DNA from 2 places in the Priestia flexa genome. Region 1 is predicted to be linked to the other one. Evidence: a T-box and tRNA genes for the amino acid it is inferred to sense, from the RefSeq annotation. Region 1 holds a T-box; the other holds one or more tRNA genes.
The links. A T-box is a leader RNA that pairs with one kind of tRNA and senses whether it is charged. The one in region 1 lies ahead of ileS (isoleucine--tRNA ligase), so its partner is inferred to be a tRNA-Ile.
Positions count from the first base shown of each region.

Region 1 (11,016 bases):
ATCAACTAGCTGGACGCTTTCTTCTTCTACGTTTGGAATATGAACCCATACCTCATCAGCTGTATGAGAAAGGATTGGAGATACTAACTTTGTTAGAGATAGTAGCGTTTCGTAAAGAACGGTTTGAATGCTACGACGCTCTACGTTGTTTGCACCTTCGATATATAATACGTCTTTTGCAAAATCTAAATAGAACGAACTCATATCAATCGTACAGAAATTATGAACTGCATGATAAATACTTGAGAACTCATATGCATCGTATGATTTCTTCACTTTATCCACTAATTTATTGAGCTTAACTAGCATGTAACGATCTACTTCACGAAGCTGATCTACTGAAATCGCATCCGTTTGTGGATTGAAATCTGCTAGGTTTCCTAATAAGAAGCGGAACGTATTACGAATTTTACGATATACTTCAGCTACTTGTTTCAAGATGTTATCAGATACGCGTACATCTGCCTGATAGTCAACAGACGCTACCCATAAGCGTAAAATATCTGCACCCAATTGTTTCATAACCTTAGCTGGAATAACCGTGTTACCAAGTGATTTACTCATTTTACGACCTTCACCATCTAAAGCAAAACCATGGCTTAAAACAGCTTTATAAGGTGCTTCACCTGTTACAGCAACGCTTGTAGATAAACTTGAGTTAAACCAACCGCGATATTGGTCAGACCCTTCTAGATAAAGGTCAGCCGGACGCTGTAACCCTTCACGCTCTTCAAGTACAGCTTGGTGGGAAGATCCAGAATCAAACCATACGTCCATAATATCCGTTTCTTTTGTGAAATGACCGTTTGGACTACCAGGATGAGTAAAGCCTTCCGGTAATAAATCTTTTGCTTCACGCTCAAACCATACGTTTGAACCATGCTGACGGAACAGCTCTGATACATGATCAATTGTTTCGTCTGTAATAATAGGCTCATCATTTTCAGCATAGAACACAGGAATTGGTACGCCCCATGCGCGTTGACGAGAAATACACCAGTCTCCACGATCACGAACCATGTTGTAAAGACGAGTTTCTCCCCAAGCAGGAACCCACTGTGTTTTTTCTACTGCCTCTAATAGCTCTTTACGGAAGTCTTTAATTGATGCAAACCATTGCGCTGTTGCACGGAAAATTGTCGGCTTTTTCGTACGCCAGTCATGTGGATATGAATGCGTGATGAATGATAGCTTTAACAGGGCGCCTTCTTCTTGAAGCTTTTCAGTAATGGCCTTGTTCGCATTATCATAGAATAAGCCTTCAAATCCAGGCGCTTCCTCTGTCATATGACCTTTGCTGTCAACTGGACACAGTACACCTAAACCGTATTTTTGACCAACAATAAAGTCATCTTCTCCGTGTCCTGGAGCCGTATGAACACACCCAGTACCAGCATCTGTTGTAACATGATCGCCTAAAACGAGTAGAGAATCACGTTTGTAAATTGGATGTTCTGCTACTACGTGCTCAAGTTTAGCACCTTTCATAGTACGTACTACTTCATATTCAACCCATTCAATCTCTTTTGCAACGGTTTCAACCAGTTCTGATGCCACAATATATTTAGCTCCATCTACTGCAACCACGCTATATTGAAGCTCTGGGTTTACAGCAATAGCTAAGTTTGCCGGCATTGTCCATGGCGTTGTTGTCCAGATGATAAATTTCTCATCACTTTCCACTACGCCTTTACCATCTTTTACATTAAACGCCACGTAAATAGACGCAGAGCGCTTATCATAATATTCAATTTCAGCTTCTGCTAACGCTGATTCACTAGATGGAGACCAATAAACTGGTTTTAGTCCTTTGTAGATATAGCCTTTTTTCGCCATATCTCCAAATACTTTAATTTGCTGAGCTTCGTATTCAGGCTGAAGCGTCACATAAGGGTTATCCCAATCAGCACGCACACCTAAACGTTTGAACTGTTCACGTTGACCTTCCACTTGCTCCCATGCATACTGTTCGCAAAGCTTACGGAACTCAGCAACGCTCATTTCTTTACGGTTGACTTTTTTATTCTTTGTTAAAGCTGTTTCAATCGGTAAACCGTGCGTATCCCAACCAGGTACATAAGGTGCACAAAAACCTGACATGGATTTATAGCGAACGATAAAGTCCTTTAAGATTTTATTCAGTGCATGCCCCATATGAATATCACCATTTGCATAAGGAGGGCCATCATGTAACACGAATAATGGACGACCTTCTGTACGCTTTTGAACTTTTGCATAAATGTCCATTCCCGCCCACTTTTCTTGCATTTGTGGCTCACGATTTGGTAAATTTCCACGCATCGGAAATTCTGTTTTCGGCATTAATAACGTATCTTTATATTCCAAAGTTCTAACCTCCATAAAATCGTAAATTTCATTCCGTATATAGCTACAACAAAAAGAGACCTTCTCATCCCAAAAAGGGACGAGAAGGTCTCCCGCGGTACCACCCTTGTAGACAAACAGCACTTCCGTTTGTCCTCTCAGCATTCGTAACGTGAATAACACGTCGCTGCTTACTTCGTTTCAGCAGCAATACTCCAGGGTGATATTCGTTTCTTAGATTAGACCGAGCTCTCACCTTCCTCGGTTCGCTAAACGTAATCATGTAAGAAACTACTGTCCCTATCTCCGTACTATACGTATGAAATTTCATCTGTTACCAAATTATATGACAACAAAACGAAAGAAGTCAAGGTTCTGTCTTGACTAGTCAATTTTTTCTTCTAACGCAGGCATTTCATAGTCCATTAATTGATCCCAATCATCACTGTTTAACATTTCTAACTGGGCTTCAATTAACATTTTAAAACGCGTACGGAATACTTTTGACTGCTTTTTCGTCTCTTCAATATCCATCGCAATTTTACGAGACTTTGATAAAGCTTCATTGATAATGCGGTCAGCATTCTTTTCCGCTTCTTTTACAATTAGCTTCGCTTCTTTCTCTGCGTTTCGCTTTACGTCTTCTGCTGCTTCTTGAGCAATTAAAATTGATTTATTCAGCGTTTCTTCGATGTTAGTAAAATGCCCTACCTTTTCAGTAAGCTCAGTTACTCGCGCTTCTAATTCTTTTTTCTCACGAATAATTAATTCGTAATCCTTAATTACTTGGTCAAGAAATTCATTGACCTGGTCTTCATCATATCCACGAAACCCACGATTAAATTCTTTGTTATGAATATCTAAAGGGGTTAAAGGCATGTAGGCCACCTCCACGTTGTCTCATTACATTGTTTGTAATGGAATATTCGACATATTTTTTTTGTTTCCTGCTTACATTTTTTGTTATTGTTGTTTCCCTACAATTACTCGCCACTTATCTTTTTTTGTTTTCCCCTCAACTGATATAACTTTACTTCGACCAAAACCTCTTAGTGAAAGTATATCATCTGCTTTGCACTCAAAAGAAGGCTGTTCAACCGTTTTAAAATTTACTTTTACCGCTCCACTTCCAATAAACGGCTGCACCTTTTGACGAGATAAATTGTAAATGGTAGATAGTAAAACGTCTAACCGCATGGATGATACAGTATACGTTTTTTCCTGAAATTCACTTTGAACTTGAAGTAACTCTGTGCGGTCTTTTTTTACAAGAGATATTTTGGCTTTACCCACTGACGTGAAGTTTGCTTCCACGTAAGAAGATATTTCATCGGCAATAACCAGCTGTATGCGCTCATCTTGTACCAAAACATCACCAAACTTTGACCGTTTTAACCCAAGCGACATTAATGCTCCTAACACTTGAGGGTGCTCAACCGTAACAAATTTACTAGGATAGTGCAGCTCGTAGTAGCTCAGTTGAAAATCTTCATTTCCCACCTCATAATAATCAGGATATAAAAGCGCTCGCTTTCGTTCTCCTTGTTCACTTCCACCGTCAAACGAAACAAGCACTTCTCCTTCTGTTCCAATGATAGCTGAAACAATTTGCTGCTCGCGTGGGTCTAAAAAGTCCGTCAGCTTTGGGCTATATTGATTAAGAACATCTTCTTTCCACTCTAATACGAGGTCAATAAATGCTCGTTCTTCTTCTCGAAAATGTTGATAAATAGACATGTCTACTCTCCTTGCTCGTATGTAAAAAAGGAATCAAATGATTCCTTTTTATATGAACCCTAACATTCTAAATAGCGATACGAGTCCACCACTTGCAAAGCGTAACACAAGAATAGCTACCAGTGGTGAGAGATCAATCATTCCAAGCGGAGGAATGATTCGTCGAAACGGCTCAAGGTAAGGTTCACAAATGCTTCCCAGTATTTGTCCAAATCGAGATGCGCGAATGTCGGGAACCCATGACATAAAAATGTAAATAATGAGCGCCCATGAATAAATCTCGATTAACTGGAGCAAAATCCTAAGTACGATTTCCATATACGGTTACCACCTCTTTACGTTGCTTGTTTCATGTTCAGTGAGCATATCTGAAATGCTACCACTAACATCGACATTGTCTGGCGTACATAAAAAAATATCGGTTCCGATTTTTTGAATGTCACCACCTAAAGCATAAACCGTTCCGCTTAAAAAGTCGACTATTCTTACTGCTTGATCACGCTGAATTCGCTGTAAATTGACAACAACGACTTTGCGGTTCTTTAAATGATCGGTAATATCTTGGGCTTCGGCATAAACGCGTGGTTCAGATAAGACCATCTTCGATGACTTTTGTACGCTTTGCAAACTTATAACATTTTGCTGTTGCTGCTGACTGCTAACTTGCTTTTGCGTCTTAGAAGGTTGAACAGCAGCAGGTTCATTGTCATATTCTTTTTGTTCATATCGTTCTTCTACGTACTCTTCTGTCTCATCATCCATGGCAAAAAAATTTTTAAAACGATTCTTCATACTCATCGCCTGACACCTCCTTAACGTTCTTAACCAACCAGTGTGGTTCCTAATCGAATAAATGTTGCTCCTTCTTCAATAGCAATTTGGTAATCATTTGACATTCCCATTGAAAGCTCTTGGCAAGGAGCATAGCGTAAATTAAGAGTTTGAATTTCTTGCTGTAGCTTTTTTAAATCTTTAAAACAATTTCTTAATACCTTCTCATCGTCCGTATGAGGAGCCATTGTCATTAACCCAACAACTTGAACATTTGGGTATTCCTCTAATGCTTGAATAAATGGAACAACCTCATCTGCTGATAGCCCATGCTTAGATTCTTCTTCCGCAACGTTTACCTGTACAAAGCATTTTACTGGCTTACTCGCTCGCTTATTAATCTCTTTTGCTAGCGATAAACGATCTAACGAATGAATATACGATGCTTGATTGATAATATTTTTCACTTTACGTGTTTGGAGCGTTCCAATAAAGTGCCATGTGGCCTTGTCACCAATTTCCTCATACTTCTCCGTCATGCCCTCATCACGATTTTCTCCTAGATGTATAAGGCCTGCTTCTACGGCCTCTTGTGCGCGCTCAGTAGAAACGTATTTTGTTACGGCTACAACCCTTACTTCTTCTGGGTGACGCCCTACCTTCTCACAGGCTAGGTTAATTTGTTCTTTTACTTGTTCTAAATTGCTTGCTACGCTTGCTGTCACTATGTAGTCAATCCTCCTTAAAACCTATAAAGCTAAACATACGACCGGTTTTACCTTGATCGCGACGATGCGAAAAGAATAGATCATCTTCACAGCTTGTACAATGGGATGAAACGGTAATATTTGCTTCATTAACACCAGCTTTTTTCATCAAATAAACGTTTAGTTTTTTCAAATCTAGTCGATATTGATTCGGAGAAATTTGCACATATACGTCCGCTGACGACGCTACTTCATTCACTGCTGAAATGACGCGGTCATCGACAATATAGCAGCATGATTCAATCGCTGGCCCTACAGCAGCATAAATATCTTCAACAGGTATTTGCTCTTCCTGTACCCATTTTCGAATCATCTCACCCGCAATATCTTTAACTGTTCCTTGCCATCCAGCATGAGCTAGCCCTACCATATGATGATTTGGAGCATAAAAATATAGAGGTACACAGTCTGCATAGCATAGTGCTAACAAGACGTTTGATTCATTTGTATAAATTCCATCTGTTTGTGCAATTCCATCTTCATAAGCATGCATTCCCTTTCCTGATTGCTTACGCGTTACTTTTTGTACAACCGAATTATGTACTTGTTCAGCGCAAACCCAATTCGATAAGGGCATATTTAGATGGTTAGCTAATAGTTCTCTATTTAAAATAACGTGTTCTTTGTTGTCATGTACGTGCAGTCCAAGGTTGAATGAAGTAAACGGAGGCTCACTTATTCCACCGTTTTTAGTCGTAAAGCCACTTAACAGCTGACTATTTTCACCCATCCACGGACGAAGCCACATAAACGATTCATGATGGCTTTTTGTAAAAGCAGCTTTATTCATGTATGTGACACACCCTTTATCTATTGTTCTCAAATATTGTACCACAGATTGAGAATAGCTGTTTATAAAAATACATTAATTCTCTTCAAGTTCGTAGCTGTCTTTATAGCGTACTAAAATAACGTCAGAACCAATCTTTACGATATTTCGCCACGGAATGACAATTTCCTCTTCTTTCCCAAAAAAACCAAGCATTCTTGAGTTCCCAATGACAATCGCTTGAATTTTACCAGTGGCTAAATCAATATCAATATCTCCTACATGTCCAAGGCGCTTGCCGTCTGCTACGTTAACCACATCTTTAATTTGAAATTCAGAAATCTTTAACATCCCTATTCCCCCTATTCTCTTAGCCAACACGTCATTTTAAAAAACGTAGAAATCTCTTTGTATATGTATATTTAAACTTGAGTGATTTCATGAAAGAAAAGGTAATTTTACGCGCTTTTTCTTCTATCAAACAAACCGCCGCACAGACTGATCCATGCGGCGGTTTATCATACGTATGAAGCCAAAAATATTAGCTTTGAATGTTCTTATTCATCTGTTTAATGGCTGCTTTTTCTAAACGAGATACCTGTGCTTGTGAAATCCCAATTTCATCAGCCACTTCCATTTGAGTCTTTCCTTGAAAGAAGCGTTTTCGTAAAATTAGTTTTTCTCTCTCATTTAGTCGACGCATCCCTTCCTGTAAGGCTATTTCTTCAATCCAAGTAGAATCGCGATTTCGCTCGTCACTAAGCTGATCCATCACATAAATAGGATCTCCTCCATCATTGTAGATAGGTTCAAATAATGATACTGGGTCTTGAATAGCGTCTAACGCAAATACAATATCTTCATGTGGAACTTCTAATACTTTGGCTATTTCTTCTGCAGTTGGCTCTTTTGATGTTTCACTCATTAATCTTTCTCGAACTTGGAGTGCCTTATATGCAATGTCTCTTAATGATCTTGATACCCGAATTGGGTTATTGTCTCGCAAGTAGCGGCGAATTTCTCCAATAATCATCGGAACAGCATATGTAGAAAATTTTACGTTTTGTCCTAAATCAAAGTTGTCAATAGATTTCATGAGGCCAATACAACCCACTTGAAATAAATCATCAACGAATTCTCCGCGATTATTAAAACGCTGAATTACACTTAGAACAAGACGTAGGTTACCACTCACTAACTTCTCACGAGCGGTTTCATCACCAGCTTGCAGCTCCTTAAATAAAAGGCGCATCTCATCATTCTTCAATACAGGAAGCTTTGAAGTATCTACTCCACAAATTTCTACTTTATTTCTTGTCAATTCTTTCCCTCCTCACAGGAGATGATGTTCTGAGTTCAGTATCTCCTTGAAAGGAAAAAATATGCACATTCAAAATTCTTACATTTTATTCCTGAAACAAAATGCGGTAACAGCAGAGTCAGAACGCCTACTTGTTACCGCATTTTGTTACACCATTTTATTAAATTCTTTTCGGAGCCTTTTAATAATTCGCTTTTCTAATCGTGAAATATACGATTGAGAAATACCAAGCATATCCGCTACATCCTTTTGCGTTTTCTCTTCCCCACCTGCTAATCCAAATCTCAACTCCATAATTTGCTTTTCACGATCATTAAGTTGATGTAAAGCTTTTAATAACAGCTTCCTATCTACATTCGCTTCTAAGTCTTTTGTAATGATATCTTCTTCCGTTCCCATTACATCCGAAAGTAAAAGCTCATTCCCATCCCAATCAATGTTTAACGGCTCATCAAACGAAACTTCTGAACGAATCTTGTTATTTCGTCTTAAATACATGAGAATTTCATTTTCAATACATCTCGATGCGTACGTAGCTAGTTTGATTTTCTTTTCTGGATTAAATGTATTTACTGCTTTTATTAAGCCTATTGTCCCAATGCTAATTAAGTCCTCAATATTAATCCCCGTATTTTCAAATTTACGTGCAATATAGACAACTAGGCGTAAGTTTCGCTCAATTAGTAAAGACCTTGCTGCTTCATCACCAGAAGGAAGTTTTTTCAGTAACACTTCTTCTTCATCTTTTGTTAGAGGTGGCGGTAATGCTTCGCTCCCACCAATATAATATACTTCATCTGTTTTAATTTTTAATTTAATTAATAACTTGTACCACCATAACTGTAGCCGAATACGATATGTAGACATTCAATTTCCCCCTTTTATTTTTGTTCAAATTAAGAAGCTGAGCTGACTTCTCCAATGACTAATAGCTTGGGATGAATAATTGATTCATATTGTCCTTCAACCGATAATGTTGTATGGCTAATTCCAACCAACACCTTTTCAACATGAATTTCTTGGGAGTTATGAACAATGGTTACATGATCTGGCTTTAGAGCCAACAATAGCTGATTAGACTGTCCGACACTTCTATACGGCACAAATCTCACCCTCGCATACCAGTCATGATCAATATCCTCATCATGCGAAAATGATTGGACATTTTTACTTAATTGAAGCAGCGAGGAAGGAAGGACTTCTTCAAGTAAGGATGCTGCAACAATCATAACAGGTGTTTTCGTTAATGGATCAACAAGCTGGTTACCGCTATCAATAAGACCTTTTGTATGAATTTCTACACCGTTTAAACTAATCTTCACATCCGCTAGCTGATCAAACGTAATGTTTTTCATCTTCATATCTTCAACTCTAGCCTTTGAGAAGTAGGCTAGAATAGGGAAGCCTAAGCATACGAATAACCAGCTGATAGGGTCTCCAAACTGTGGCTGTGTACTCACCATTTCATCTACCAGCAAATATTGTTGATCAAACAAAAAATGAATTCCTACTAACCCACCACCTACGACAAACGTTGAAAAATAAAATGTTAATAAGTTTTCAATAAAAAAGCGAAGACGCTTATACCCAAAAGCTACTAACACCATAATGAGGGAGAACAGAATTTTAACTGCGGGATGCAGCATAATATCAGAAAATTGAGTAAACATAAGAAGTACAATTAAAGAGCCAATAAATCCCCCTAAGCACAGTCGCCACCATTTAAACTGCCGCTTTAAAACCGTTGCGCATAAAAGCAACAAAATTGTATCTAATCCAAAATTAAGAATCCAGATTAAATCTAAATAGATTGGCACTGATTGAACCTCTCCATTCCTCTTAATCTCTTTTGTTAAAAATTAGTATAAAGCATAATCTAGTAGAAAGTCTGTCATTTCATGGGGGGAAACAAGCAGTATTTTTGAGGAAATAATCCGATATTTGTCATTCTTTATCTATTGAGCAAAGAATAAAGAAAAAAGAAAAACGCGCTGATCTCTTTTAAGATCAGCACGTTTTTTTAGCGTCTACGATTTCGGTTACGTAAGAACGTTGGAATATCTAAAGCATCATCTGATGATTGAGGCTGCGTTGGGCGAGAATATTCTTGTTGAACAGGCTCTTCACGCTTCACTTCACGCTTTGGCGGAGCCACAGGCTGTTGCTGTTGCTGCACACGGTTAGCTGTTAAAGATGGTCGTCCTGGCTTACCTTGAGACAGGTCTTGATCACTAAAGCCTGTTGCAATAACAGTAACAACAATTTCGTCTTTCAGGTTTTCATTGATAACAGAACCGAAAATCATGTTTACTTCTTGGTCTGATGCAGAAGCAACAATGTCAGCTGCCTCTTGAACTTCATAAAGGCTTAAGTTTGTTCCACCTGTAATGTTCATCAGTACACCTTGAGCACCGTCAATAGACGTTTCAAGTAATGGACTTGAAATAGCTTTTTTGGCTGCCTCAGCCGCACGATTTTCACCTGTTGCAATACCGATTCCCATTAAAGCAGAACCCTTGTTAGACATAATTGTTTTTACATCAGCAAAGTCTAAGTTAATAAGTCCAGGTACCGCGATTAAATCAGAGATACCTTGTACACCTTGACGTAGCACATTATCTGCTTCACGGAATGCTTCCAGCATTGGCGTGTTTTTATCTACAATCTCTAATAAGCGATCGTTTGGAATAACGATTAGCGTATCGACAGCTTCTTTCATAGAAGCGATACCACCAGCTGCTTGAGTAGAACGTTTACGCCCCTCAAATGTGAACGGACGTGTGACAACGCCTACTGTTAAAGCGCCGAGTTCTCTTGCGATTTGAGCAATAACAGGAGCAGCACCAGTTCCTGTTCCACCACCCATACCTGCAGTAACGAACACCATGTCTGCACCTTTTAAAGCTTCTTGAATTTGTTCTTTACTTTCTTCCGCTGCTTTTTTTCCTACTTCCGGATTGGCTCCAGCACCAAGACCGCGAGTAAGCTTAGCACCGATTTGCATTTTTGTTTCTGCTTTTGATAAATTTAACGCTTGGGCATCTGTGTTAACCGCAATAAACTCTACGCCTTGAACACCGTGTTCAATCATACGGTTTACTGCGTTGTTACCGCCGCCCCCTACACCGATTACTTTTATCGTTGCTAATTGGTCTACACTTGTATCAAACTCCAACATGATAGTTCCTCCTAATTCATCGAAATTACCAATCCGTAACGTTAATCAAAGAAGTATCCAAAAAACTTCTTCATTAAATTTTGGTCATTTTTCTTTTTTGGCTTCTCATTTGACTGCTGTGGCTGTGCTTGTTGCTGCTGAGGTTTCG
Region 1 covers NZ_CP090431.1:2,727,870-2,738,885, forward strand. The annotation lists gene ileS (isoleucine--tRNA ligase) at 1-2,346, opposite strand, end outside; T-box leader at 2,419-2,641, opposite strand; gene LZP85_RS14005 (DivIVA domain-containing protein) at 2,710-3,204, opposite strand; gene LZP85_RS14010 (YlmH family RNA-binding protein) at 3,289-4,062, opposite strand; gene LZP85_RS14015 (YggT family protein) at 4,111-4,380, opposite strand; gene LZP85_RS14020 (cell division protein SepF) at 4,387-4,860, opposite strand; gene LZP85_RS14025 (YggS family pyridoxal phosphate-dependent enzyme) at 4,884-5,558, opposite strand; gene pgeF (peptidoglycan editing factor PgeF) at 5,566-6,390, opposite strand; gene LZP85_RS14035 (YlmC/YmxH family sporulation protein) at 6,466-6,720, opposite strand; gene sigG (RNA polymerase sporulation sigma factor SigG) at 6,911-7,690, opposite strand; gene sigE (RNA polymerase sporulation sigma factor SigE) at 7,838-8,557, opposite strand; gene spoIIGA (sigma-E processing peptidase SpoIIGA) at 8,587-9,507, opposite strand; gene ftsZ (cell division protein FtsZ) at 9,711-10,868, opposite strand; gene ftsA (cell division protein FtsA) at 10,910-11,016, opposite strand, start outside.

Region 2 (11,016 bases), 240 kb from region 1:
AAATGACTTGGCGTTTTATACAATGATTGTTGGAATACTGAGTCTTATCATTTCTTCTTTTGTAGTTGCAATTTTTACAAGAAAATTAACCTTGCCATTGATTCTTTTACAGAGGAGAATGCAAGATGTAAGAGAGGGAAACTTCATTTCTCCTATAGACATTCATACAAGTGTTCCTGAAGTTAAATCTTTAATTACGTCTTTTCAGTTAATGTTAGAGCATATGCAATCAATGTTTTTACAACTAAAAGAAACAACTGCTGCTCTTGATAATACGGGTTATATGCTAAAACAAGCCTCGACTAATTCACTTGACCATAATAGACAGTTAGTAGAGATGACAGATCTTTTACAAATAGGCGCTTCTCAAACGGCTACTAGTTCAGAACAAAATATTAATTTTTTTCAAAACATGAATCAATATATAGATAGTATGATTTCTCAAATGAAACAATTATCAATAAATACAAGAGAAATGGATGAACGAGCTAAAATGGGGCAGCTGTCTGTTCAACAAATGTTGGAAACATGTGGTCATTTTGATACAGAATTTAAAGCAATGGCTTACACAATAAAAGAAGTAAAACAGTATTCAAATGACATTGGACAAATTGTTGAGTTAATTAAATACATATCTGAAGAAACCAAATTACTCTCGCTAAATGCTACAATTGAAGCAGCCCGAGCTGGTGAAGCGGGAAGGGGGTTTGCTGTAGTGGCAAACGAAGTGAAACGCTTAGCTGAGCAGTCATCTATTGCGACTACTGAAATTATAAATGTTATCAAGCGTGTAGAATCTACATCTATTAAAGCCTCAGAAGAGTTTAATGATTTGCATTTAAAAAACGATAAATCTATGTTACAAGCGAAAGCTACCAGTGAAACATTTAAGCAGCTTTTATCAGCTATTGATCAAATGAGCCAAGATGTAAGGGGAAGTGAGTTTAGGTGTTATGAATTAGAGAGCATGATACCAGAAGTCAAACAATCCACTGAAAGCTTGATGGCAGTTTCTCAAGAAATGCTTGCGAGTACTACGGAGATTGCACATACCTCTAATAATCAAAAGAAGCATGTTGAAAACACTGATAAAATAGGACAGGAGTTAGCCACACTTTCCAAAAAACTGCAGCAAGTCGCTCATTTCTTTTAATTACTATAAAGCGTACCTCTTAAGCGTTTAAAGAGGTACGCTTTTCCTTTTTAATCGGAAGCCTAGATAAAATAAATACATATGCAAATAGCATTCCAACTAAATAAAGGCTTGTTGAATAAGGCGCAGAATAAGAGAGCAAATCAATTACCATAAATAGAACAGTCATGGGAGTAATGCTGTAAGCACTCAACACCCAAGCTTGTTTGAACGTCAATATTCTTTTGGTGAAGCGACTCGCGTACAGACCAATCACAGCAAACAGTGTAATTTGAATAAACTTTAATCCTGCTGTTAAACAAAATAATAAAAAGACAGAGAGAGGAATGAAGATAAAAAGTGTATTTTTAATATCTTTTAAGTGATGTAAAAGATTTTCTTTACTTAAAGAATTCCATCCTAAAAGTTCGTATGAATAGACCTGTACTTGGCCCTTAATGGCAAGAAAGACACCATCTTTTAGCAACCCTATTCCATATAAAGGCGGTGCACTTGAAATCTCCTCAGTTGTAATGGTGGAATCTAGAGTAAACGAAGAACTAGAAACATTTCTTTTTTCTTTTTCATACAGTTTGAAATCCTCAAGGTAAACAGCGGTGGATGGGGTTTCAATATGCTGAACGGCGTTTTGATAACCGCTTACAATTGTGGGTATCATAAAAAGCAAAGCTGGTAGTAATGAAAAAGCAGTTAGCAATAAAACATAACCAATGGTTTTATTTGGATGTTCAAACCGAAGCATCACTGCTTTTTTTGGAAGGTATGTACTTATTAAAAAGCGGCGAAACATTTCCATGGGCAAAGCTCCTTATTTTAGTAACATTTGCTTTTTATTTTACCATTATATTCATAATGAAAGTGTGAAAAAATGACTTTTTTTATGTGGATGCTGTGTTATGTAAATGAAATGTTAAGATAATGTAAATTTTTTAGAATCAGCGTTTACACAACATTTATTTTACGTTAATAATTATGTGGGACTTGTAGATGTCTGTCGAAAAATGAAACTGTAGAGATAGGAGTGGAATTCTTTGGAACTAGATGTTCAGAAGATGATATTTGAATTTATCGGTGGCCTCGGGATTTTCCTGTTTGGGATTAAATTCATGGGTGATGGCTTACAAAAGTCAGCTGGAGATAAATTACGCGATATACTAGATCGTTTTACAACCAACCCATTTATGGGTGTGTTAGCAGGGATTTTAGTTACCATACTTATTCAAAGTAGTTCCGGAACGACTGTTATTACCGTAGGGTTAGTAAGTGCTGGTTTTATGAACTTACGCCAAGCCATTGGCGTTATCATGGGAGCGAATATCGGGACAACCGTTACAGCTTTCATTATCGGTATTAAAATTTCAGACTATGCGCTACCGATTTTAGCTGTAGGTGCTCTCATGCTATTCTTCTTTAAAAGCAAGCCAGTTCAAAACTTTGGTCAAATCGTATTTGGCTTTGGGATGTTATTCTTTGGTTTAGAGCTAATGGGCGATGGCATGAAGCCACTTCGTTCCCTTCAAGCGTTTCAAGACTTAACAGTAAGTATGAGTGATAACCCAATTTTAGGTGTTGTCATCGGTACAGTATTTACGGTTATCGTTCAAAGCTCAAGTGCAACAATTGGTATCTTACAGGAGCTATTTGGCCAAGGAGCAATCGATATTTATGCAGCGTTACCGGTATTGTTTGGTGATAATATTGGTACAACTATTACGGCAATTTTAGCATCCATTGGTGCAAGCGTTGCGGCAAGACGCGCAGCGTTAACTCATGTAATGTTCAATATTATTGGAACAGTTATCTTCTTAATTATTTTACCGCTGTTCACAAAGTTTGTTTTATATTTACAAGATACATTAGCATTAAACCCAGAGATGACGATAGCTTTTGCACACGGAACGTTTAACATCACGAATACTATTATTCAATTTCCGTTTATTGGATTATTGGCTTTAATCGTAACAAAAGTAATTCCTGGAGACGATGCGTTAGTTGACTTTAAACCGAAACATCTAGATCCAGTTTTTATTGAACAATCACCATCAATTGCGTTAGGACAAGCAAAAGAAGAGCTCGTTCGTATGGGGCAATTCTCAACAATTGGATTAGAAGAAGCAAACAATTATTTGAAAACGAAGCAACATAAGCATTCTGATATGGCTTTACAAATTGAAGATGCCATTAACAATTTAGATAAAAAAATTACTAACTATTTAATTTTACTTTCTTCTTCTTCTATGTCAGCTTCAGAAAGTGAAGAGCATTCAATGCTGTTAGACACGGCTCGTGATATTGAACGTATTGGAGATCATTTTGAAAATATCGTAGAGCTTGTTGATTATCAAATTACTAACAAAGTAAAGGTAACATCTGAAGCTAATAAAGATTTAGCAGAAATGTTTGAACTAACAATTTCAACAGTTAAAGAAGCTGTTGCAGCACTAGAGAACAACGATCGTGAAAAAGCTGTTCACGTAATGCAACAAGAAGATCAAATCGACAGCATGGAGCGTTCACTTCGTAAAAAGCATATTTTACGCTTAAACGAAGGTGCTTGCACAGGCTCAGCTGGTATTGTATTTGTTGACATTATTAGTAACTTAGAGCGTATTGGAGATCACGCAGTTAATATTGCAGAAGCAGTGTTAGGAGAAAATCAAAAGAGTGTGACTCAAAAATCTAAATAAGCTAAAAAGAGCGACTCGTTAACGAGTTGCTCTTTTTTATGGAATATTATTATCAAAAAAGTTGTTACAGTGTATACTGTTTGATAATAATAGTAAATAGAGATTGAGATGAAAGGAAACGTGTTAAGTTGGACTTTTTATATTGGACACTCATTGCAATTTGTTTTGTTGTATCATTTATTGGATTAGTCTATCCTATTATTCCAAGCGTACTGTTTGTAGCACTTGGATTTTTATTGTACGGGTTTTTCTATAGTTTTGAACCATATACTTTCTTGTTTGTGCTTATTCAAGGTCTGCTTGTTGCAGCACTTTTTGCCGCTGATTATTTGGCAAATCTAATTGGTGTTAAAAAGTTCGGTGGAACAAAAGCGGGTATTTGGGGAAGCACCATTGGATTGTTGGTTGGTCCATTCTTAATTCCTGGGCTTGGTATATTAATTGGCCCATTTTTAGGGGCGGTGATTGGTGAGTTAGTTGTACACCGTACGAATTTTCAAAATGCTATAAAGATTGGTTTTGGATCGTTAGTTGGCTTTTTCAGCGGTGCTATTTCAAAAGGAATTATACAGGCGGCAATGATTATTTACTTCCTTATCGTTGTTTTATAATAATTTGTTGACTTTTAATTAAAAGCATGTTAAATTTTTAATGTCGCTAATAAATGTTATATCGTTCCACAGTAGCTCAGTGGTAGAGCAATCGGCTGTTAACCGATCGGTCGTAGGTTCGAGTCCTACCTGTGGAGCCATGGCGGTGTAGCTCAGCTGGCTAGAGCGTACGGTTCATACCCGTGAGGTCGGGGGTTCGATCCCCTCCGCCGCTATTCCTTTAAGTGACAAAGCATACATACTATTATTCCACAGTAGCTCAGTGGTAGAGCAATCGGCTGTTAACCGATCGGTCGTAGGTTCGAGTCCTACCTGTGGAGCCAAGGACCCTTAGCTCAGCTGGTTAGAGCAGACGGCTCATAACCGTCCGGTCGCAGGTTCGAGTCCTGCAGGGTCCACCATGAAAAGGTTGGAGGAATACCCAAGTCCGGCTGAAGGGATCGGTCTTGAAAACCGACAGGGGTGTTAAAGCCCGCGGGGGTTCGAATCCCTCTTCCTCCGCCATACATATTGTTGATTAATCTTTCTTTACAATTGTGAAGAAAGATTTTTTATTTTGTTTTCAAATAAAATTTTACGTTTAAATAGGATAGACAGTGGGAAACGGGTAAATATAAGTGATGATTAAATGCTTTTTCATTGAAAGCGTAGGTTAAATTTGCTAATCTAAAAACATGAGGTGAATTTTCTTTCACCAAATTAGGTACATATTTTAAAGGAGGAATTACCCATGGCTTACGAATTACCACAATTACCTTATGCATATGATGCACTTGAACCACACATCGACAAAGAAACGATGAACATTCACCATACGAAACACCATAACACTTACGTTACAAACTTAAACGCAGCAGTAGAAGGAAAAGCTGATTTAGCTTCTAAAAGTGTTGAAGAGTTAATCTCAAATATGGATGCTGTACCAGAAGATATCCGTACAGCAGTACGTAACAATGGTGGTGGACATGCTAACCACTCATTATTCTGGACAATTCTTTGCCCTAACGGTGGCGGCGAGCCAACAGGCGAGTTAGCAGACGCAATTAGCAGTAAGTTTGGAAGCTTTGACGCATTCAAAGATGCATTCGCTAAAGCAGCAACTACACGCTTCGGTTCTGGCTGGGCTTGGTTAGTTGTAAACAATGGTGAATTAGAAGTAACAAGTACACCAAACCAAGATAGCCCACTAATGGAAGGTAAAACACCAATCCTAGGACTAGACGTTTGGGAGCATGCTTACTACTTAAACTACCAAAACCGTCGTCCAGATTACATTTCAGCATTCTTTAATGTAATTAAATGGGACGAAGTTGCAAAACGCTACGCAGCAGCAAAATAATGAGAGAAAAAACCAGTAAAGCAATTATTGCCTTTACTGGTTTTTTTGTTTTCCAATTCTTTTACATATCTCCTTTTCTTTTTCACACACTAGGGGTAGAAGAGAAAAGGAGTTTTTTATATGCCTTTATTAAAAAAAGTTGTTGGAGATGTAGAAGTTAATAAAGATTTATTGTTATTACTTATCATTGGAGGGCTATATGCTTTAGCCATTTCAATTTCAAATTCATTTGTAAACGTGTATTTATGGAAACAAACAGGAGAGTTTTCTGCTTTAGCGATTTATAATTTAGTCATTGTTATCTTTCAGCCATTAACCTTTATTTTAGCAGGAAGGTGGGCTAAAAAAATTGATCGAGTCGTTGTGCTTCGATTAGGTGTTTCGTTTCTATCTGTTTTCTATATCGTGGTGTTGATGGTAGGCGACCGTGCCGATGAATTTTTAATTCTTCTCGGTGCTCTTTTAGGAATAGGGTATGGATTTTATTGGTTAGCATTTAACGTATTAACGTTTGAAATTACAGAACCTGATACACGGGACTTTTTCAATGGTTTTCTAGGAGTATTAAATTCGTTTGCTGGAATGATTGGACCTCTAGGAGCGGGCTTTATTATTGCTAGCTTATACGAATACATTGGTTACCGTGTGGTCTTTGGCGTTTCACTCCTAATGTTTGTTTGTGCAGTTGTCCTTAGCTTCTTTTTACAAAGACGTCCAGCTGAGGGCGTATATAAATTTAGAGAAGTACTAAGAGAAAGGAAATACAATCGAGACTGGCGCAGAATCTTATATGCACACGTATTTCAAGGAATTAGAGAAGGGACATTCATTTTCGTGGTGTCAGTATTGGTTTTTATTACAACTGACAGTGAACTCGCACTTGGTACGTTTGGGCTGGTAAATTCAGCTGTAGCTTTTGTTGCGTACTATGTTGCTTCTAGGTTTATTAAACAAAAAGACCGCTTAAAGTTTATTTTGGCAGGTGGAATCCTTCTGTATGGTTCAGTCTTTCTATTGTTGTTTAACTTATCATATACAAACCTCATTTTATATGCGATTTGTATCGCAATCGGCTACCCTATTTTGCTGGTACCGTATATGTCCTTAACGTATGATGTGATTGGTCGAGCTAAAGACATTGTTTCTAAACGTATTGAGTATATTGTTGTTCGAGATGTATTCTTAAATATTGGACGCATTATTTCAATTGGCTCTTTTCTCATTGCTGTGGTCTTTTTTAATGAACAGCAAAGTTTACCCATACTGTTAGCTGTTATCGGCGCAGGACACTGTTGTATTTACTTCTGTGTTCGCAACATTTCTCAACCTACGAACAAACACACCCCTAAGCCGGTTACACAGCCAGCTTTAAATGAAGGAGACGGTGAATCTCCAGCATAATGGGGATAGATAATTACTTTGTACTATAGAAATTAGCACAAAATTCTTTTACAATAGACACAGCCATAAATAGACACCTTTAAGGTGTCTATTTATTTGCCAAAATGAAAAAATTATGATGAGATTATATATATGTTGATAAATTGTAGGTGAAGAAATGAAAAAGAAAAATAAACGTAAAAGTCATGTCTCGTTTCGGATGAACATTTTATTTCTAGGCATCTTTGCGCTGTTTTCGGTACTGATATTACGTTTAGGTTTAGTACAAATTGTACATGGGGAAAGTTACCAACGTGAAGTTGAGCGTACCGAGGACGTAACCGTTAATACTCCGGTTCCGCGAGGTAGAATGTACGATCGTTATAATCGTGTGATTGTCGACAATACACCTCTGAATGCGATTACATATACGCGCTTCCAAGGTAACACTGCGGAAGAGCGATTGAAAATCGCTCGACAATTAGCAAAGTTAATTGATGTTCCTTACTCAACGAATGCAATTGATGTACCAGAAAAAACAGTGGATGAAAATGCTGAGGACATTGTAAAAATCACAGAGCGTGATTTAAAAGATTATTGGATTATGCTTAATCCAAAAGAAGCTGAAAAGAAAATCAGTGATAGTGACCGAAGTAAAGTAGAAGCGGGAGAAATGACGGATGAAGAGCTTTATAACCGTCAATTAAGCCGCATTACAAAGCGAGATTTACAAACATTAGCTGATGACTTAGAAGTTTTGGCAATTAAAAGACAAATGGAAGCGGGTTATGCCCAAACTCCTCAAATTATTAAGAAAAACGTAACGCCGGCTGAATTTGCTATTGTTAGTGAAAATTTATCGCAGCTTCCAGGTGTTGATACAACCACTTACTGGGAACGCTATTACCCACAAGGCGGTACGCTTCGTACACTTTTAGGGAATGTATCATCAGCCAATGAAGGTCTTCCAAGAGATAAAGTGGACTACTATCTGTCCAGAGGATACAGTCGTAATGATCAAGTCGGTACGAGCTATCTTGAAAAAGAATACGAATCACAGCTTAAAGGTCAAAAAGAGCAGGTTCAATATATAACGGATCGAAGCGGAAATCTTATCGATACCTTACAATTAACTGAAGGGCAGCGCGGAAGTGATTTAGTATTAACTATTGATATGGAGCTTCAACAAGCAGTAGAAGAAGCTATTACAAAACAATTAATTGAGAAGAAACAAATGTCTGGTACAAGATTTTTAGACCGAGCGTTTGTTGTCATGATGGATCCGAATACGGGTGAAATCCTAACAATGGCAGGTAAGAGATATACAACGGATTCCAAAACAGGTGCTGCTAAAATTGAAGATTTTGCATTAGGGAATTTATCAACTTCATACACGATGGGCTCTGTAGTAAAAGGGGCTACTGTATTAGCAGGGTTAGATTCTGGTGCAATTACAACTAATACAATCTTTGTCGACGAGCCAATTAAGTTTGCGGGAACGAAAGAAAAGAAATCCTTTAAAAATATGGGACCAATCAATTACTCTACAGCACTAAAACAATCGTCAAACGTATTTATGTTTAAAACGGTTATGGCGATGGCTGATGTGCAGTATCGATATAATGGTTCGTTACCAATTAAAGCAAATACGTTTGCGCAGCTTCGCTCGTACTACAGTCAATTTGGTCTTGGCGTGTCTACTGGTATTGAGCTTGATAATGAAGCGACGGGCTTCCAAGGTGGAAGCAGCATCCCGGGTACAGCTCTTGACTTAGCTATTGGTCAATATGATACGTATACGCCTCTTCAAGTTGTTCAATACGCATCAACAATTGCAAACGGTGGCTATCGTATTAAGCCTCAGATTGTAAAAGAAATTCGGAAACCAACAATTAAAGAAGAAGAAATTGGTGGTGTTGAATACTCGTTCGAAACGCAAGTATTAAACCGAATTACTATGAAGCAGGAATATATTGAAGCTGTACAAAGTGGACTTAAGAGGGTAACTCAAGAGCAAGGTGGAAGTGGATATGCAGCATTTGCAAGCGCTCCTTATAATCCAGCTGGAAAATCTGGTACGGCGCAGGCTTATGAGAAAAACCCGAATGGCGGGGATCCAATTGCAATTAATAATTCTACATTTATCGCTTATGCTCCGGCAGATAACCCAGAAGTAGCAATGGCAGTTGTTGTTCCTTCAGCATTCACACCAAGTAGCCCGAATAATATTACAAAAGAACTTGCTCGTGAATCAATGGATTTATACTTTGATTTAAAGCAAAAGGGTGAAAAAGAAGTAGATGAGCAAGAACAACAGCAACAAGTAATTGATGCAGAAGCTACAAATGCAGAAGAATAGAAAAGAAAAAAGGCGCTGAAATCTCAGCGCCTTTTTTTGTATGCTCTTTTTTCTTAAGGGAATAATATTTCTAAATATAAGTAGTAAGGACAAGTTAAATAGTAGAATAAAATCCAAAAATAAGAAAAAAGACTGTTGTTTTTCCATTGGTTTAAGTAAAAAGACCTTGATTTACAAAAGCTTTACATTTGCTTAAAACGGAATTAATAGTTGGGCTTTAATGTATAGCTTGTAGGACAAAACAACGAAATGTCGTAGGAGGAATTTGAGAATGAAAAGCTTTAAATTTCTAGCAATGTCAGCAGTAATCGGATCATCAGTTGTGCTAGCAGCATGTGGCGGCGGTCAAGGAAGTGACGCTGGTGGCTCAGGTGAACAATTAAAAGGAAATGTGGCAATTGACGGTTCATCTACTGTGTATCCAATTATGGAGGCAGTTGGCGAAGAATATATGGCAACTCAACCTGGAGTTCAAGTATCCGTTGGTTTGTCTGGAACGGGCGGTGGATTTGAAAAATTCACAAAAGGTGAAACGGATTTAAGTAACGCATCTCGTCCAATTAAAGATGAAGAAAAGAAAGCAGCTGAAGAAGGTGGCGTAGACGTTCAAGAGTTTGAACTAGCTTACGACGGACTATCAGTTGTTATCAATAAAGAAAATGATTGGGTTGATCATTTAACAGTTGAAGAACTAGAAAAAATGTGGGTTAACGATGGAAAAGCAAAAAAATGGTCTGATATTCGTGAAGGCTGGCCAGATGAAGAAATTAAATTCTATTCTCCAGGACATGACTCTGGGACATTTGATTACTTTGATGAAGTAATTTTAGATGGAAAAGAAATTACAGAGTCTGCAACATTATCAGAGGATGATAACGTGTTGGTAAACGGTGTAACGGGTGATAAAAACGCAATTGGTTACTTCGGTTACGCGTATTACTCTGAAAACAAAGATAAGTTAAAAGTTGTACCAATTGATGGTGGAAACGGTCCAGTGGAACCAACAAAAGAGACGGTTATGAGCGGTGAATACGCACCATTATCTCGTCCGCTATTTACTTATGCAAGTGTTGGAGCACTAAAAGATAAAGAGCAAGTATATGACTATGTTAAATTTACGCTTGAAAATGCAGGAGAGCTTGCTGAAGAAGTAGGTTATGTGAGCTTAAAAGATGAAGAATATGACGAGCAGTTAAAAACGCTTGAAGGTTTAAAGAAATAGACAAATGAAGATGAGGAGCAGAGCAACGCTTGCTTCTCATCTTTCCATGCGATGGAAGGGAGTTTACTACATTGGCTTTAGCGAATAATGGCAACACTAAGAAGGGTTCCGTTCGAGAATTAATAAAGCAAAATAAATCAAAAAAAGGCGCATCAATGATTATAGAGAAAGTGATGCCAATTTTGCTTTTCTGTACGGCTGCTGTATCCGCATTAACAACCGTGGGGATTTTGTTCACATTAATTTTTGAAACAATTATGTTCTT
Region 2 covers NZ_CP090431.1:2,968,299-2,979,314, reverse strand. The annotation lists gene LZP85_RS15360 (methyl-accepting chemotaxis protein) at 1-1,153, shown strand, start outside; gene LZP85_RS15355 (DUF1189 domain-containing protein) at 1,173-1,949, opposite strand; gene LZP85_RS15350 (Na/Pi cotransporter family protein) at 2,185-3,840, shown strand; gene LZP85_RS15345 (DUF456 domain-containing protein) at 3,969-4,451, shown strand; tRNA gene LZP85_RS15340 (tRNA-Asn) at 4,517-4,591, shown strand; tRNA gene LZP85_RS15335 (tRNA-Met) at 4,593-4,666, shown strand; tRNA gene LZP85_RS15330 (tRNA-Asn) at 4,700-4,774, shown strand; tRNA gene LZP85_RS15325 (tRNA-Ile) at 4,776-4,852, shown strand; tRNA gene LZP85_RS15320 (tRNA-Ser) at 4,863-4,955, shown strand; gene sodA (superoxide dismutase SodA) at 5,182-5,790, shown strand; gene LZP85_RS15310 (MFS transporter) at 5,911-7,191, shown strand; gene LZP85_RS15305 (peptidoglycan D,D-transpeptidase FtsI family protein) at 7,349-9,529, shown strand; gene LZP85_RS15300 (PstS family phosphate ABC transporter substrate-binding protein) at 9,801-10,751, shown strand; gene pstC (phosphate ABC transporter permease subunit PstC) at 10,823-11,016, shown strand, end outside.
Region 2: it encodes a tRNA-Ile, which carries the amino acid that the T-box ahead of ileS (isoleucine--tRNA ligase) is inferred to sense. The anticodon was not compared.